Regions from separate parts of the Baekduia sp. genome, predicted to be linked through region 2. Evidence: riboswitches for the same ligand, from Rfam matches in the RefSeq annotation. Region 2 holds a riboswitch; the other holds the start of a gene.

Region 1 (7,751 bases), on a different contig from region 2:
CAGGCGCGTCGTGACCACGACGCCCTCGGGCAGCTCACCGAGCGTCGCGTCGAAGCCCTCGGGCGCCGCCAGGATCGCCGCCTTCATCCCGGACTTGAAGCCGAGCTTCTGAACCAGCGAGGTTCCGGAGTAGCCGGCAGACATCGCCGACACCCTACGACGACGCCTCCCGCGCCCGCACCCGCGGGTCCAGCCAGACCTGCAGCAGATCGAAGAGCAGCGTGGTCGTCGCGATCAGCAAGGCGCCGACGGCGGTCATACCGAGGATGAGCGTGGTGTTCGAGGTGCCGATGGAGTGGGTCAGATCGCGAAAGACGCCCGGGACCGAGAAGACCTGCTCGACCAGAACGGCGTTGGTGATGAGCAACGGCATCGCCGAGGAGGCGAGCATGGCGGTCGGGCCCAGCGCGACGGGCGCGACGTGGCGGCGCAGGACGGCCCCGTCGCTGAGGCCTTTGGCGCGGGCGGCGCGGATGTAGTCCTCGTCACTGACCTCAACCATCTGCCCCAACATGACCCGCAGGCACATGCCCGCCAGCGGGAGGCCGACGACGATCCAGGGGACGATCAGCGCGCCGAGCCACCCCGTCGGTGAGTGGTCGAAGTCGACGTAGTGCAAGGGGATGCCGACCCCGAGATCGAACCTGCCGATCTCCGCACCGAACAGCAGCAGCGCCATCAGCCCGACGACATACACCGGCGCGCAGAGCGCGACCATCGCGATGGCCTGCATGGCCTGCGACACCGCACCGCGCGGCCGGCGCGCGCAGAGGATCCCGCCGCCAACGCCCGCCACCACACCGAACAGCAGCCCGCCGGCGATCAGGCTCACGTCGGCGGGCAGCCCCTCGCGGATGAGGTCTGCCACCGGCCGCTGCGCGCCCTCCTGGGAGCGGCCGAAGTCGAAGTGCAGGAACGCGCGCTCCAGGTACCGCGGCAGCGAGTCTTCCTGACCTTTGAAGAGCTGCGGGCGCAGCAGGTGGAACATGATCCACGCGCACGTCGTGGCCGCGACGACAACGACCGCGATCCCAATCAGCCGCGTGGCGAGCCGCTTCACGCCGAGGCGGCTGCCGCCTCCGCGGCGACCGCGGCGATGACCTTCGAGAGCTGGCCCCCCTGCCAGGCGATCGGGCTCTGGCCCTCCTCCTCGACGACCAACCGCGCGCCCGGGATCAGCGAGGCGTACAACTTGCCGATCGCCAGCGGGTGGCCGGGGTCGGGCTCGTCGCGGCCGGCCACGACGACCGTCGGTGCGGTGATCTCGCCGAGCTGCGAGCGCGCCTCGAAGGGTCGCGAGCGGGGGACGACCTTCAGCGCGTCGGCCACGGCGTCGGGATGCTCGTGGGCTCCGAGCCGCTGGCGCAGGACCGTCTGCAGCGTCGACCGCCACTGTTCGGGGGTGGGTGGGGCGTCATCACCGTAGGCCTCCACGAACCCCTCGACACCCCCACCGCGCAGCCCGTCGCTCAACGCGTCCCACCGCCCAAGATCTCCCGGCCAGTCCTCCGGGTCATAGGCCGGCGTCACCACCACGAGCCCCGCCACCCGGTCGGGGTGCTCCAGCGCCACCCGCACCGCGGTGTGCGCGCCCATCGAGGCACCCGCCAGCACGGCGCGCTCGAAGCCCGCCTCATCCATCACCGACAACAAGTCCCCCGCGAGATCCGCGTAGGTATAGGCGTCGAGCGACGGTGCCGGGTCTGACGCGCCGTGGCCGCGGGCGTCGTAGGCCAACACGTCGTGGCCCGCGCGCTGCAGCGCCTTGGAGCCCATCACGACGTAGCGATGCGTCGCGGTGAGGCCGTGCAGCAGGACGACGGGGAAGCCGGAGCCGCTTCGCTCTTGGAACAGCGTCACCCGTCGTACCCTAGGAGACATGGCCGTGATCGACGTCACCGAACAGGACTTCCAACAGCAGGTCATCGAGCAGTCGAAGACGATCCCCGTCGTCGTCGACTTCTGGGCGGAGTGGTGCGGCCCGTGCCGCTCACTGGGCCCGCTCCTCGAAAAGGCCGCCGCCGACCGCGAGGGTCAAGTCATCCTCGCCAAGGTCGACACCGATGCCAATCAGCGCATCGCGCTCGATTACCAGATCCAGTCGATCCCGGCCGTCAAGGCCTTCAAGGACGGCGCCGTCGTCTCGGAGTTCCTCGGCGCCGTGCCGCCGCCCAAGGTCGCGCAGTTCTTCGACGCGCTGCTGCCCTCGGAGGCCGACGCGCTGATCGAGGCCGGCGACGAGGATTCGCTGCGCCGCGCCATCGAGCTCGAGCCCGGGCGCGCCGACGCCAAGCTGCGCCTCGCGATCCTGCAGCGCAAGGGCGGCGACCTCGACGGTGCGCTGGCCACGCTGGCCAACGCTCAGGGCGACTTCGCAGCCGACGGCCTCGCCGCGCGCATCCGGCTCGAGCGCGACGGCGACGAGGGCGCGATCCAGGCCTTCGCGGCGCTCGACAGTGGCGACCCGCAGAAGGCGGTCGACCTGCTGATCGACGCGATCGCCTCGGCCAACGGCGCCAAGGACGATCTGCGCCGCGTCGTCGTCGGGATCCTCGACGCGTTCGGCGTCGACCATCCCTTCGCCCGCGACGCGCGGCGGCGCCTCGCCGGCGCGCTCTACTAGCCAGGCGTCGCGGCCAGCGCGTGCGCGCGGACCAACTCCGCAGCGCGCGCCGGCTGCTCCCACCAGAACATGTGGCCGACCCCCGCGAAGATCTCCAGCTGCGCATCCGGGATCAGCGAGGCGATCAGCCGCCCGTTCTCGACCGGCAGCATCTGGTCCTCGTCGCCGTGGATCACGAGCGTCGGCAGCGCCAGCGACGGCAGGCGCGCGCTGGTGTCGTGACCGGCGATCGCCTGCAACTGCAGCATGATCACCGGCACCGGGGCGGGCAGCGACTTGGCCATCGCGCGGAACACCTCATAGGCGCCCTCCTGCGCGGCGAACGCCGCCGAGACGTTGACCTCAAAGGCGGTGCGAATCGCCAGCTCGCGGTCGCCCGACAGCATCCCCGCGCTGAGACGCTGGAGCGTCGACTGGGGCGCCACCACGGAGTCCGGACCGCCGCAGTAGGTGCAGCCCAGCGCGAGCGTCCGGATCCGCTCCGGATGGTGCAGCGCGAGCTCCTGGGCAACCATGCCGCCCATCGAGATGCCGAGCACGTGCGCGCTCTCCCAGCCGAGCTCGTCGAGCAGACCCGCGGCGTCCTGCGCGAGATCGGCGATCGAGAACGGCTCGTCGACGCGGTCGCTGCGGCCGATGCCGCGGTGGTCGTAGGCGACGGTGTCGAAGTCGCGCGCCAGGTCGGTGGCAAACGGCTCGCCCCAGGAGAGGTGCGTGCCGCTCATGCCCTGGATCAACAGCAGCGGCTCACCGGACCCGCTGCGCTGATGGAAGAGGCGGCGGCCGCCGACGGTCAGATGCGACATGACGAAGGACGCTACCCGACGGCGAAGAGCACGAGCTGGCCCGGCGGGATCTCATGCGGCGTGGCCACCGCCACCTCCTCCTCGACACCTTCGAAGCCCGCAACGCGCACGCCGAGCAACCGCACCGGCCGCGGCGGCGCGTACTCGCGAAAGAGCTCCAGCGCGACGGCGATGATCGTCGCCTCGTCGTTGATGTAGGCGTCGATCGACCGCGCACGCGTCACGGTCGTCCAGTCGTCGAGGCGGACCTTGATCGCGACCGTGCGCCCGCGCGTCTGGGCGCGCTGCAGCCCCTCGGCCAGCCGCTTGGACTGCCCGCGCAGGATCGACTCCAGCTCGGCGTGGTCGGCGACGTCGACATCGAAGGTCGTCTCGACCGACCGCGACTTGGCCACGCGCGTCGTGACCAGCGGCGACTCGTCGTGCAGGTGCGCGCGACGGTGCAGGTCGTGGCCGTAGCGCTCGCCGAAGCGCTCCTGCAGCTCGACGACCGGCGCGTTCTGCAGCGCGCCGAGCGTCGCGTAGCCCATCTCAGCCAGCCGCGCCGCGGTCTTGGGGCCGATGCCCGGGACGATCCGCGGGGAGCGGTCGGCGATGTGGGCGGCGCACTGCTCGCGACCGATCGCCACGAAGCCCGCGGGCTTGCCGAGGTCAGAAGCGATCTTGGCGACCAGCCGGTTGGGCGCGATCCCGGCCGAGATCTGGATGCCGGTCTGCTCCTTGACCGCGGCGATCAACTCGCGCAAGAAAGGCAGCGGCTTGTCGATGCCGGTGAGATCGGCGTAGGCCTCGTCGATCCCGGCTTGTTGGAGGACATCGACACGCTCGCGCACGAGGCCCCAGACCTCGCGCGACTTCTCGGAGTAGGCCTGGTGGTCGGGCGGGATCGTCACCGCCTGCGGGCAGCGCCGCCGCGCCTCGGCCGCGCTCATCGCCGAGCCGACGCCGAACTTGCGCGCCTCATAGGACGCGGTCGTGACGACCGCACGCGGGCCAGTGCCGGCGACGATCACCGGCAGCCCCTTGAGCTCCGGCCGCCGCTGCAGCTCGACCGACGCGAAGAACGCATCGCAGTCGAGGTGAGCTATGACGCGCTTCGCCACCCGTCAAAGGTACGCGGCGCACCCGACGCGCCCACCCCACCATGCGTCGAGGGACGACTGCACCACGCCCTCGGGGTTCAGTCGTCCCTCGATGACCCAAAGGGTGCATCGAGGGACGACTTTGGGGTCCTCAGGACCCACAGTCGTCCCTCGACGGCCCAGGGTGATGCCGCTAGCGCGTGGTGAGAACCGTGCCGGTCGAGCCGAAGCCGAGCTTGGCCTTCGTCGCGGCGGTCAGGTCGAACTCGCGGGCGCCCACGTAGGGGCCGCGGTCGACGACCGGCACGCGCACGGTACGGCCGCGGTAATGCAGCGTGACCTTCGTGCCGCACGGCAGCGACTTGTTGGCGACGCCGAGCGTGCCGGGCGTCAGCGTGCCGCCGCAGGCGAGGTGGCCGCCGTAGAGGCCGGGGCCGTACCACGAGGCGAGCGCCCGGCGGTAGATGCGGGCCGTGCCCGCCAGGTGGCGCGACGAGGACAGCTCGCGCGTGCCGCCGAAGTGGACGCGCACGCGCTTGGTGCCGGTGCGCGCCGCGCGCCAGACCAAGACGTAGCGGCCGTGGCGATCGGTGCGATCGTGGTCGACCGTCCTCCACCCGCCACTGCCCTTGGCCAGCTGCAGCGAGACGGCGCGGCCGGCGCCCGCCGGGCGCAGGGCGCCACGGACGACGATGCTGTTGCCCGCCATGACCGTGCGCCGCACGCTCCTGACGGTCAGCGAGGACGACGCCTTGATCGCGACAGGCGTCGCGGCCAAGGTGGGCGCTAATGGAGACTGCGTATCGGAGCTCGCGACGGACGGACCCGCCGCGACGATGGTCGTGCTGAGAAGCGCGCTCGTGAGACCCGAAGCGCGCAGGTTCTTGAGCCTCAAGGAGAGGCACCTCCTACGTGATCAGCGCCTGCGGGGTTAGCTGTCGGGCTCGCGACAAGCCGCGGCGCGTGCATCGGGCACGCGTCGGTCAATCGCTACGGGGCCAGTGGGCCCCGACTCGCCCCAGCCGGTCGGATCGCACTCACGACCGGCAGATGGGTCCCCCGCCCGTCTCCGATCAGGCGGAGACGGTTCGGCGTTCGAACAAGTGTTCGTTCAGACTATCCCGAGACCCGGGCCGCTGTGTGAACCGGGTCACACAACCAGCGGTCAGCCATTGACAGCTGTCAGGCCGAGAGCAGGGCCTCGGCGGTGCCCGCCAAGACCATCGCGGCCAGCGCGGGGTACAAGCTCGCGAACGGATGCATCCCCTCCGCCATGCGCTGCTGGGACACCGCGATGTAGCGATCCATCTCATTCAGCACTTCACGATGCTGCGCACCGTCAGGCGCCTGGCAGGCCAAGCGCGCCAGCGAGAACGCCTGGGTCGCATCACCCTGGAGGAACGTGACCTGCACGGCCGTGGCCACGTAGCTGATCACCCGCTCGAAGCTGAGCACGCGGGCGCCGAGGTTGCCCGTGCCCGCCGCCGGGCCCAGGTCCAGGAGGTCGTCACCGGCGAGCACCCGCTCGATCTGACCGCCGGCGATCACCGCAGCCTGCTCGGGCGTCAGCCCGACCGCCCGCGCGCAGCGCAGCATCAGCAGCGCCGGATACCGCGGCCCGCCGTACGGCATGTCCGAGGCGTACAAGATCTGCCCGGGCGGCACGGTGGCAAACAGCGTCAGCATGTCGCTCACGTGCCACCACGACGTGTCGAACAGGATGTTCGGCAGTCGGCCCACGTGCGGCGCCAGCAGCCCCAAGTCGCTGATGCCGGCGTGCGCGAGGATCAGCCGGGCGCCCGGATGCTCGGTCGCCAGGTGCACGATCGGGTCGCCGAGGTCAGGGATCCCGCGGCCGGCGTGAAAGAGCACCGGCAGCCGGTGCTCTCCGGCCAGCGCGACGAGCTCCTCGACAACCGGGTGCGGGAGCACGAAGCCATCGCTGCGCGGATGGAGCTTGAAGCCCCGGGCGCCGGCCGCCAGACAGCGGCGCGCCTCCTCCATCGCATCGGGCGCCTTGGGATCGATGCGCGCCAGCGGGACGAGCCGACCATCAGATTCCGCACACGAGCGCAGGACCCAGTCGTTAGGCCCGCGATAGCCGTCGGGCTCCTGCATGGCGAAGACCAGCGCGCGCTGCTGGCCGGCCGCATCCAGCGCCGCGATCAGCTCTTCTGGATCGGCCTCAAAGCCATCGGGATCGTGATGGCCGATGTGGGTGTGGGCGTCGAACCAGGAAACGCTTTCCCCCAGCCACGCAAGCTCGCGCGACCACAGCTCGACGAGGACGTCTTCGAAGGGCAGACCGACCACCGGCACGGTGCGCACCCTACCCGAGTGGTCAACGGCGTTAGGCGGCTACGCCGTCCTCCGCGCGCAGCGACCCCAGTTCGGCGCGCAGGCGGGCGAGCCCGAGGCGGATCCGACTCTTGGCGGTGCCGAGCGGCACGCCGGCGCGCGTCGCGATCTGGTCGGCGGTCAGCCCGCCCCAGTAAGCGAGCACCAGCGCCTCGCGCTGGGAGTTGGGCAGGCGGCCGAGCGCGGCGCGGACGTCGGAGCGGTCGGCCGAGGCAAGCGCCAGGTGATCGGGCTGCAAATCGGCGCCGCGGGAGACGTCATGGGCGACGACGACCTTCAAGCGATCCTCGGCCCGCCCGGAGGCCTGCCCCTCGCGCCAGACATCGACCGCGCGACTGCGGGCCATCAGCCGCAGGTAGCTGCCGACCTCGCCGCGGCCGGCGTCGAACTTCTGCGGGTTGCGCCAGACGCGCAGAAAGACGTCCTGGACGACATCCTGGGCCGCCGCCGAACTGCCCAGCACGCGGTGGGCGGTCGCGTGGACGCTGCGCCGGTGCTCGTCGTAGATGCGGCCGAAGATGACGGGATCGCTGAGGTCCATCGCTACGTGCTCCAAGTCCGGAGAGGGGTCAGACGGAGAGGGTCTACCCGTGCCACCAGCACCTTACACACGATGTTGAAGGTTAGCAAAGCCTGTGTAGAACCTGTGTGCAGACACCCTGCAAGAACCTGCCTTTCGCGCCGTCGTCCACGACCGCCTTGCGGCCTCCCCCATGCGGCTGCCACCATCCGTCACGTGCCCGCCCGGCTGACCGCTCTCGACTCGTCCTTCCTCCACCTCGAAGACGGTGGCGCCCACATGCACGTGGCTGCCGTCATGACCTTCGACGGGCCGCCGCCGGCCTACGACGACCTCGTCGAGGCGATCGCATCGCGGCTGCA
Region 2 (7,751 bases):
GCGGACCGGGTCGGCGCCCGGCTCGAGCATGCCCAGCAGCGCATGGCCGCCCTCGTGGTAGGCGGTGCGCTCGCGCTCCTCGCGGCTGAGGGTGATGCGCCGCTCGGTGCCGAGGACGATCTTCTCGAAGGCGTTGTAGAAGTCGGCGGACTCGACCGCCTTGTGCCCCGACTTGGCGGCGCCGAGCGCGGCCTCGTTGACGAGGTTGCGCAGGTCGGCGCCGACCATCCCGGGCGTCGTCGCGGCCAGGCCCTTGAGGTCGACGTCGTCAGCCAGCGGCACCGAGCGCGTGTGGACCTCGAGGATCTTCTCGCGGCCCTCGACGTCGGGCGGGTTGACGGTGACGCGGCGGTCGAAGCGGCCGGGGCGCAGCAGCGCAGCGTCAAGGACATCAGGTCGGTTGGTCGAGGCCAGGACGATGACGCCTTCAGAGCCCGTGAAGCCGTCCATCTCGGTGAGGATCTGGTTGAGCGTCTGCTCGCGCTCGTCGTGGCCGCCGAGCGATGCGCCGCCGCCGCGCTGGCGGCCGATCGCGTCGAGCTCGTCGATGAAGATGATCGACGGCGCCGCGGCCTTGGCCTGCGTGAAGAGATCGCGGACGCGGGAGGCGCCGACGCCGACGACCATCTCGATGAACTCCGACGCCGAGATGGAGAAGAACGGCACGTCGGCCTCGCCGGCGACCGCGCGGGCCAGGAGCGTCTTGCCCGTGCCGGGCTGGCCGCTCAGCAGCACGCCCTTCGGGATCATCGCCCCGAGCGAGCGGTACTTGTCGGGGTTCTTGAGGAAGTCGACGACCTCTTCGAGCTCATCCTCGGCCTCGTCGATGCCGGCGACGTCGGCGAAGGTCGTGCGCGACGTGCTGGCCGAGTCATAGCGCTTGGCCCGCGAGCGGCCGAGGCCCGACAGGCCGGCGGCGCCGCCACCCGCGCGGCGGGCGATGACGATGAAGAGGCCGACGATCAGCAGCGTCGGGCCGAAGAAGAGCAGGATGTCGGCCCACAGCGAGCGGCCGTTGTCCAGTGGCTTGGCGTTGACGATGACGCCCTTGGCCTGCAGCTGGGCGAGCAGCGTCTCGTTGGTCGGCGCGAAGGCCGGACGGAAGGTCTTGAACTTGGTCTCGGACTCGTGCTTGGAGTCCTGCGGGTCGACCTTGACCTTGAAGACGCCCTGGATGTCATCCCCCTTGGAGGTGACCTCGCGGACGTTGTTCTTGTCGACCTCGTTGAGGAACTGCGTATAAGGCACCGAGATCCGGTTCGGCTGGCTGGGGACCAGGAAGCCGAACAGGACGTTCAAAGCCAGCACGGCGACGACGAAGTAGAGGAAGCGGCGGCCTCCGGGAGGGCGTGGCATGCCCATCGGGCCCTGCTTCTTCTCGGTCGGTCCGCCCTCGACCCGCCACGGCGTTGGCTGGCGGTCATCCCTGCGGCGGGGTGCTTCTGGCTCTGGTGGCATGCGCTGGGGCGCAGTGTACGAACCAGGACGGCGCGGCTCGCCGACGGCTCGGTCCCGAACGTTCTGTCACCCAGCATGTGTCGTGCCGATGTGCTTCCCTACACGGCTGTACACCAGCCGAGTCCCGGTGGCGCCGTGTCGCCGGGAGCGGGGGACCCAACTGGATCCGCGTGAGCGGGTCCCGGGGCGAATCGCCACATCTGTGGCGTAGCGCAGCTCTACAGCGCGAGCCCGTCAGCTAACCCCGTAGGCGTGAAGAGCAAAGGAAGCACCCTTCGTGATCTACGAGATCGAACGCGCCTGCCAGGCGTCCATGGAACGCTCGCGTGCGCGCCGGACCGCTGTGGCGCAACGGCTGGCGGTCCTCCGCCGACGGCGACGCCGCGGCGGCAGCAGCTCGGTGGCGATCCTCGGCGCCGTGCTGGCGCTGGGCGGCCCGCTGGCGCTGGCGCAGACCAGCGCGCAAGCGCCGGTCCCGAGCACGCTGAGCGCCGGTTCGTCCGGCAGCGCCGTCTCCGCCCTGCAGGCGGCGCTCGGCATCGGGCAGACCGGCCGCTTCTCGGCGGCGACCGCGCGCGCCGTGCGCTCCTTCCAGCGCGCCCACGGCCTGACGGTCGACGGGATCGTCGGCCCGCAGACGGCGGGCGCGATGAAGCTGCCGTCCGGGACGGCGGCGCCGGCGAGCAGCGCTGGGCCGGAGGCGGTCGCCTCCGCGGTCGGACCGGACTCCGCGACGCTGGGTCGGATCGCCCGGTGCGAGTCCGGCGGCGATCCGACGGCGATCTCCGCCGATGGGCAGTACCGCGGCAAGTACCAGTTCACCCGCGCGACGTGGCGGGCGATGGGCGGCAGCGGCGACCCCGCCGCCGCGCCCGAGGCCGAGCAGGATCGGCGCGCCGCGGCGCTGCTGGCGGCGCAGGGCACCACGCCCTGGCCGGCCTGCGGCAGATGATCCCTGGGATCGATCGCTGAGCGACACCGAACCCGCGCATATCGCGGGTTCGGTGTCGTCGAGTGCTGCGGAGGCCGCTCGTCCACGTGGCGCAAGCGTCGCGCACCTGCGACGCTTGCGCGCGGTGTCCGCTCCCGACCAGCTCTCCCTGACGCTCGGCCCGTCGTTCACGGTCGAGGTCGACGATCGCTTCAGCCCGGGGCTGACGGGTCGCCATGACCGCGCCTACGCCTCGCCGCCGCAGCCGCGCGACGAGGCGCTGACGCTGGCGGCGCTGCTGCTCGACGCCGGCCAGGATCTCGACGGCGTCGGCCCATGGCAGCGCGCCCTGGCCGGCGGCCGCCGGACGGTCCGGCTCGTGCCGGCGTCCAACGGCGCGGCGGACTGAGCCACCGCCCGGCCACATCGCGCCCGGCCCATCTCAAGTCTGTGCGGGCGGCTGCCGACTACTGGAGTGAGCGTGTAGCACCCTCCTCCTCCGCTCATGTTTGACCTTCCTCATCCGAAGCCCTCTGTGCCAGCAGGGGGCTTCGGGAGTTAACGACGGGCGGGCGCTGTCGCATACTGGTGGGGTTCGGTGTGCTGCACCGGCGACCTCGACGCATGCGGCTCTCCCTCCTCACCGGCGCAGCGTGCGCCCTCCTGCTCGGCGCCTGTGGTGGCGACAAGCCGGCCAAGCCGGTCGCACCCGTGCGCCTGCAGGTCACCGCGCCGCAGGATCTCGGGACGGTGCGGACGGCGAGCGTGGAGGTCCGTGGGACCGTGAGACCGGCGAGCGCGACCGTCACGGTGCGCGGCGAGCGCGCGCAGGTGAGCGGTGGCGCCTGGAGCGCGCAGATCAGCGTCGAACCCGGCGTCAACGTCGTCGACGTCCTCGCCAGCGCCGGCCGCGCTCGCCCGGCGCTGACCGCCGTGCGGGTCCGTCGCGTCGTCGACGTCGTGGTCCCCGACCTCGTCGGCCTCAGCGCCGACGACGCCAAGTCCGCGCTGGCCGACGCCCATCTCGAAGGCGATCTGCAGACCACCAACGGCGGCTTCTTCGACGAACTGCTCGGCGGCAAGCCCGAGGTCTGTGCGACCGACCCGAGCGCCGGCGCCCACGTCGATCCGGGGTCGACGGTGGTCGTGCAGCTCGCGCGCCGCTGCTAGGCCCGCGGCTCGGTCGCGATCAGGTCGATCGCGGCCTTGCCGTCGCGGCGGATGACGCCGAAGACGATCCGGCCGGTGATCGGCGGTGCGCCGTCGCGCGTCACGGTGTAGCGGCCCTCAGCGCGGCCGGCGGTGCCGCCCGAGACCTTCAGGTTGTCGAGCGCGTAGTGCTGGATCTTGCTCGTGGCGAACTGGCGGTGGTACTCGCTGACGACTGCCACGCGACCGCGCTGCGCCGCGCCGCTGGCGCCCCAGCGCCGGACCGCGGGCGTCAGCGTGTGTCGTAGCGCTGCGTCGTCCTCGTTGCTGTAGGCGTCGGCGAACGACTGCGCCGCGTCGCGCACCTCGCCGGCGCTGAGCGGGCCGGTCGCGGTGCCGTCGGCACCGGCGACCCAGCGGACGACGAGCACCGTCGGGATCGCCAGGACCGCGACGGTCGCCGCCAGGGCCAGCTTGCGCCCGCGGCCACGCTGGACCTTCACGGCAGCCGGGCGGCGCTGGTCGCGCCGCGGCGGTGGCGCGCTCGTGCCGTTGGCCACGCCGGCGTGCGCCGTCGCCGCCGTCTCGGATGCCGATCCTGCCGGTGCGCTGGTCGACTTGACCGGCGCTGTGCCGGAGAAGTCGACCATCACCGCGGTCGCGCCCGGCGCCGGGGCGATCCGCGTCGGTTCGGCCTCCTCGGGCGTCGCCGCCCCGGTGGCCACAGAGCCGCGCGCGGTGGACGCCCATTCGCCCGCGGCCGCCGCGCGCGCCGCGCGGCCCAGATCGCCCGCCGACGGGTAACGATCGGCCGGATCCTTGGCCAGCGCCCGCGCGATCACGGCGTCGAACGCCGCCGGCACGCCGGCGGTCTCCGACGGCCGCGGGGGCGGATCGTGCAGATGCGCGGTGATCGTCACCGGCACGGTGTCGCGCCGAAACGGCGGGGTGCCCGTCAGCGCCGTGAACAGGACACAGCCCAAGGCGTACACGTCGGCGCGGGCGTCGGTCGGCTCCCCGCGCAGATGCTCGGGGGCCATGAAGTCCACGGTCCCGATCCAGTTGCCGCTGTCGGTGATCCGCGTGTCGGACGCCTGCACGCGCGTGATGCCGAAGTCGCTGAGGTAGGCATGGTCGTTGTTGATGAGGATGTTGGCCGGCTTGACGTCGCGGTGCACGAGGCCCGCGGCGTGCGCGGCGTCGAGCGCGTCGGCGACCTGCGCGACGATCGAGGCGGCGCGTGCGGGCGGCACGCGTCGCTCCTCTTGCAGCAGGTGATGGAGGTCGGTCCCCGGCACGAAGCGCATCACGAGGTAGAGGTGGCCGTCCTCCTCGCCTGCCGCGTAGACCGGAACGACGTTGGGGTGCTCGATCGACGCCGTCATCCGCGCCTCGCGCTCGAAGCGCTCGCGCACATCGGGGTCCGAGGCCTGCTCGGTGGCGATCAGTTTGAGCGCGACCGGCCGCCCGAGCCGCAGCTCGGTCGCCCGGTAGATGACGCCCATCCCGCCGCGGCCGAGGACCCCCTCGATGCGACAGCCGGCGAACTCGCTGCCTGTTTGAAGCTCGGCCACTGCCCTTCATTCTGCCGCGTGCAGCGTTGCTACTCGCGTCGATCGCTGATTGGCGTCGACCGACGGGCCTCCGCGCCGCACACTGAGGGCCATGACCACCGCCTCCTTCCCCCAGGCCACCGACGACTCGTTCGCCGCCGACGTGCTCGAGTCCGACGTCCCCGTCCTCGTCGACTTCTGGGCCGCCTGGTGCGGTCCGTGTCGCGCGATGCACCCGATCCTCGACGCGCTCGCGGCCGAGCGCGACGACCTCCGCGTCGTCGGCCTCGACGTCGAGGCCAACCAGGCGATCGCCGCCAAGTACGGCGTCCTGTCGATGCCGACGTTCCTGCTCTTTCGGGGCGGCGAGCCGATCCTGCAGCTGATCGGCTCGCGGCCGCGGCGGCGGCTGGAACAGGAGATCGCCGACGTGCTCTAGCCGAGCGTCGCCTGCAGGTGCTCGGCCAGCAGACGGGCGATCGGCGTCGGCGTCGTCCGCCGTGTCAGGAGCGCGACCGCGTGCACCGCGTTCGCGCCGGCGACGGTGGCCATCCCGACCTCCGGGCCTTCGAGCGCCAGCCACGACGCCGGGACCAGCGAGACGCCCAGCCCCGCGCCGACCAGGAAGCGCACCGCCGTCGGCTCGCCGACCTCGAAGAGCGGGACCGGGCCGAAGCCCTCGGCCGCGCACGCCGCCAGCGCCGAGCCGCGCAGCGCGGTGCCCGGCTCGGCGAGCACGAACGGGCGGTCGCGGACGTCCCAGAGCTTGACGGCGGTCTTGCCGGCCAAGGCGTCGTCGGGCGCGACGAGCAAGACGAGCGGCTCGGCGGCGAGCGCCAGCGCCTCGACGTCTTCCGGCAGCGCCGTCGCCTCCGGCAGCGCCGCGACCGCGAGGTCCACTGCGCCGTTGGCGACCAAGTCCACCACCTCGCTCGGGCCACCCTGGCGCAGCGCGATCCGCACGCTTGGATGCTCGCGCCCGAAGCGCGCCAGCGCGGGCGCCAGCCGCAGCGCGTCACCCGTCGTGGCGGCCGCCCGGACGCCGCCGCGCAGCGTTCCTGCGTGCTCGTCCATCGCCGCCCGCGCGCCCGCGACGTCGGCCAGGATCGCCTCGGCACGCCCGAGCAGCTCCTCGCCGGCCGGGGTGATTTGCACGCCGTGGGATGTCCGGCGCAGCAGCTCCAGACCCAACTCGGCCTCCAGCCGCCGGACCGCTTGGGAGACCGCCGACTGCGTGACGTACAGCGACTCCGCCGCGCGCCGGAAGTGCCGATGGCGGGCGACCGCGGCGAAGTACTCGAGCTGTCGCAGATCCATGGTGGTGCATTCTGCCCGCCGGTCCATGTCCACGGCCGCCGCACGCCACTAGCGTGGGCGCCGCATGGACACCTCTGACCTCGAACTGCTCGAAGCGCTGGTCCGCGACGTGCTCACCGAGCAGTGCGGCGCCGACTTCGCCGACGCCGTGACGTGGCTGCATGCGACCGCCGCCCGGGTGCGGAAGAGCGAGGAGGGCGCGGCCGAGACGCTCCTCGCGCGCCTCCATGGGCTATCCGAGAACGAGCTGGAGCCGATCATCCGCGCGTGCTCGCTGCAGCTGCAGGTGGCCAACATCGCCGAGGAGCGCGAGCGGCTGCGCCGCCGTCGCAGCTACGACGCCCAAGGCACGGTGCAGCGCGAGTCATTGGCCGAGACCGCCAACCTCCTGGCCGAGCACGCGGTCGATCCGGTCACCGCGCTGGCCGACCTCCACGTCGAGCTCGTGCTCACCGCCCATCCGACCGAGGCGTCGCGGCGCTCGGTGCTCGATCACCAGTGGGCGATCACCCAGCTGTTGGATCGTCTCGAGGACTCGCGGACCGGTCGCTCGCGCCGGCGTGCGCTGCTGGAGGAGCTGCGCGAGGTCCTGACGATCTGGTGGCAGACCGACGAGGTCCGCCGCGCGCGGCCGCATGTCGAGGACGAAGTACGCCGCACGCTCTACGTCTTCGAGTCGGTGCTCTACGACACGGTGCCGACGGTCCTCGACGAGCTCGAGCGCGACCTCGGGCCGTTGCCCGCCACGCCCGTGTTGGAGTTCGCGTCGTGGCCGGGCGGCGACATGGACGGTCATCCGGAGGTCGGTGCCGCGACCGTCACCGCGACGATCGAGCTGCACCGGCGCGCCGCGATCCGGATGCTCCGCGAGCGCGTCGCGCGGCTGGCCCGGCGCTTCTCGCACTCCGAGCGCCGGGTGACGGTGAGCGAGGCGCTGACCGCCTCGCTTCAGCGCGATGCGCAGGAGCTGCCCGACGCGCGGGTGCTGCGCCGCCCCCATCACGAGTGGGAGCCGCTGCGAACCAAGTTGGGGTTCATCGAGCGCAGGTTGATCAACATGCTCGACGTCCGCGGCGGGCAGGCCGGCTACGAGAGCCCCGCGCAGCTGCGCGCGGATCTCGAGCTGATCGCCGACAGCCTCGGCTCTGCGCACGTCGCTCACGGATCGCTGCGGCGGCTGTTGCGCCAGGTCGACACCTTCGGCTTCCATCTCGCCGGGCTGGACCTGCGCCAGAACGCGACGGTCATCGACGCGGCCGTCGGCGCGCTGCTGCCCGGCTACGCCAACGCGCCGGAGGAGGAGCGCCAGACGCTGCTCGACGAGGCGATCGCGGCCGGGGACG

Evidence for each region. A riboswitch is a leader RNA that binds a small molecule or an ion and turns the genes downstream of it on or off. The one in region 2 is predicted to bind cyclic di-AMP.
Region 1: linked by a shared signal. The riboswitch ahead of VGO10_RS20975 (septal ring lytic transglycosylase RlpA family protein) and the one ahead of VGO10_RS11770 (transglycosylase family protein) in region 2 are both predicted to bind cyclic di-AMP.

The regions. Positions count from the first base shown of each region.
Region 1 is NZ_DASYJG010000098.1:89,328-97,078, forward strand. It holds gene VGO10_RS20945 (DUF3052 domain-containing protein) at 1-144, opposite strand, end outside; gene VGO10_RS20950 (ABC transporter permease) at 155-1,060, opposite strand; gene VGO10_RS20955 (alpha/beta hydrolase) at 1,057-1,860, opposite strand; gene trxA (thioredoxin) at 1,880-2,623, shown strand; gene VGO10_RS20965 (alpha/beta hydrolase) at 2,620-3,429, opposite strand; gene dinB (DNA polymerase IV) at 3,441-4,532, opposite strand; gene VGO10_RS20975 (septal ring lytic transglycosylase RlpA family protein) at 4,705-5,289, opposite strand; cyclic di-AMP (ydaO/yuaA leader) riboswitch at 5,418-5,615, opposite strand; gene VGO10_RS20980 (amidohydrolase family protein) at 5,694-6,830, opposite strand; gene VGO10_RS20985 (RNA polymerase sigma factor) at 6,862-7,410, opposite strand; gene VGO10_RS20990 (wax ester/triacylglycerol synthase family O-acyltransferase) at 7,606-7,751, shown strand, end outside.
Region 2 is NZ_DASYJG010000049.1:20,250-28,000, forward strand. It holds gene ftsH (ATP-dependent zinc metalloprotease FtsH) at 1-1,458, opposite strand, end outside; cyclic di-AMP (ydaO/yuaA leader) riboswitch at 1,564-1,725, shown strand; gene VGO10_RS11770 (transglycosylase family protein) at 1,736-2,410, shown strand; gene VGO10_RS11775 (hypothetical protein) at 2,535-2,798, shown strand; gene VGO10_RS11780 (PASTA domain-containing protein) at 3,014-3,559, shown strand; gene VGO10_RS11785 (serine/threonine-protein kinase) at 3,556-5,112, opposite strand; gene trxA (thioredoxin) at 5,204-5,530, shown strand; gene VGO10_RS11795 (LysR family transcriptional regulator) at 5,527-6,408, opposite strand; gene ppc (phosphoenolpyruvate carboxylase) at 6,473-7,751, shown strand, end outside.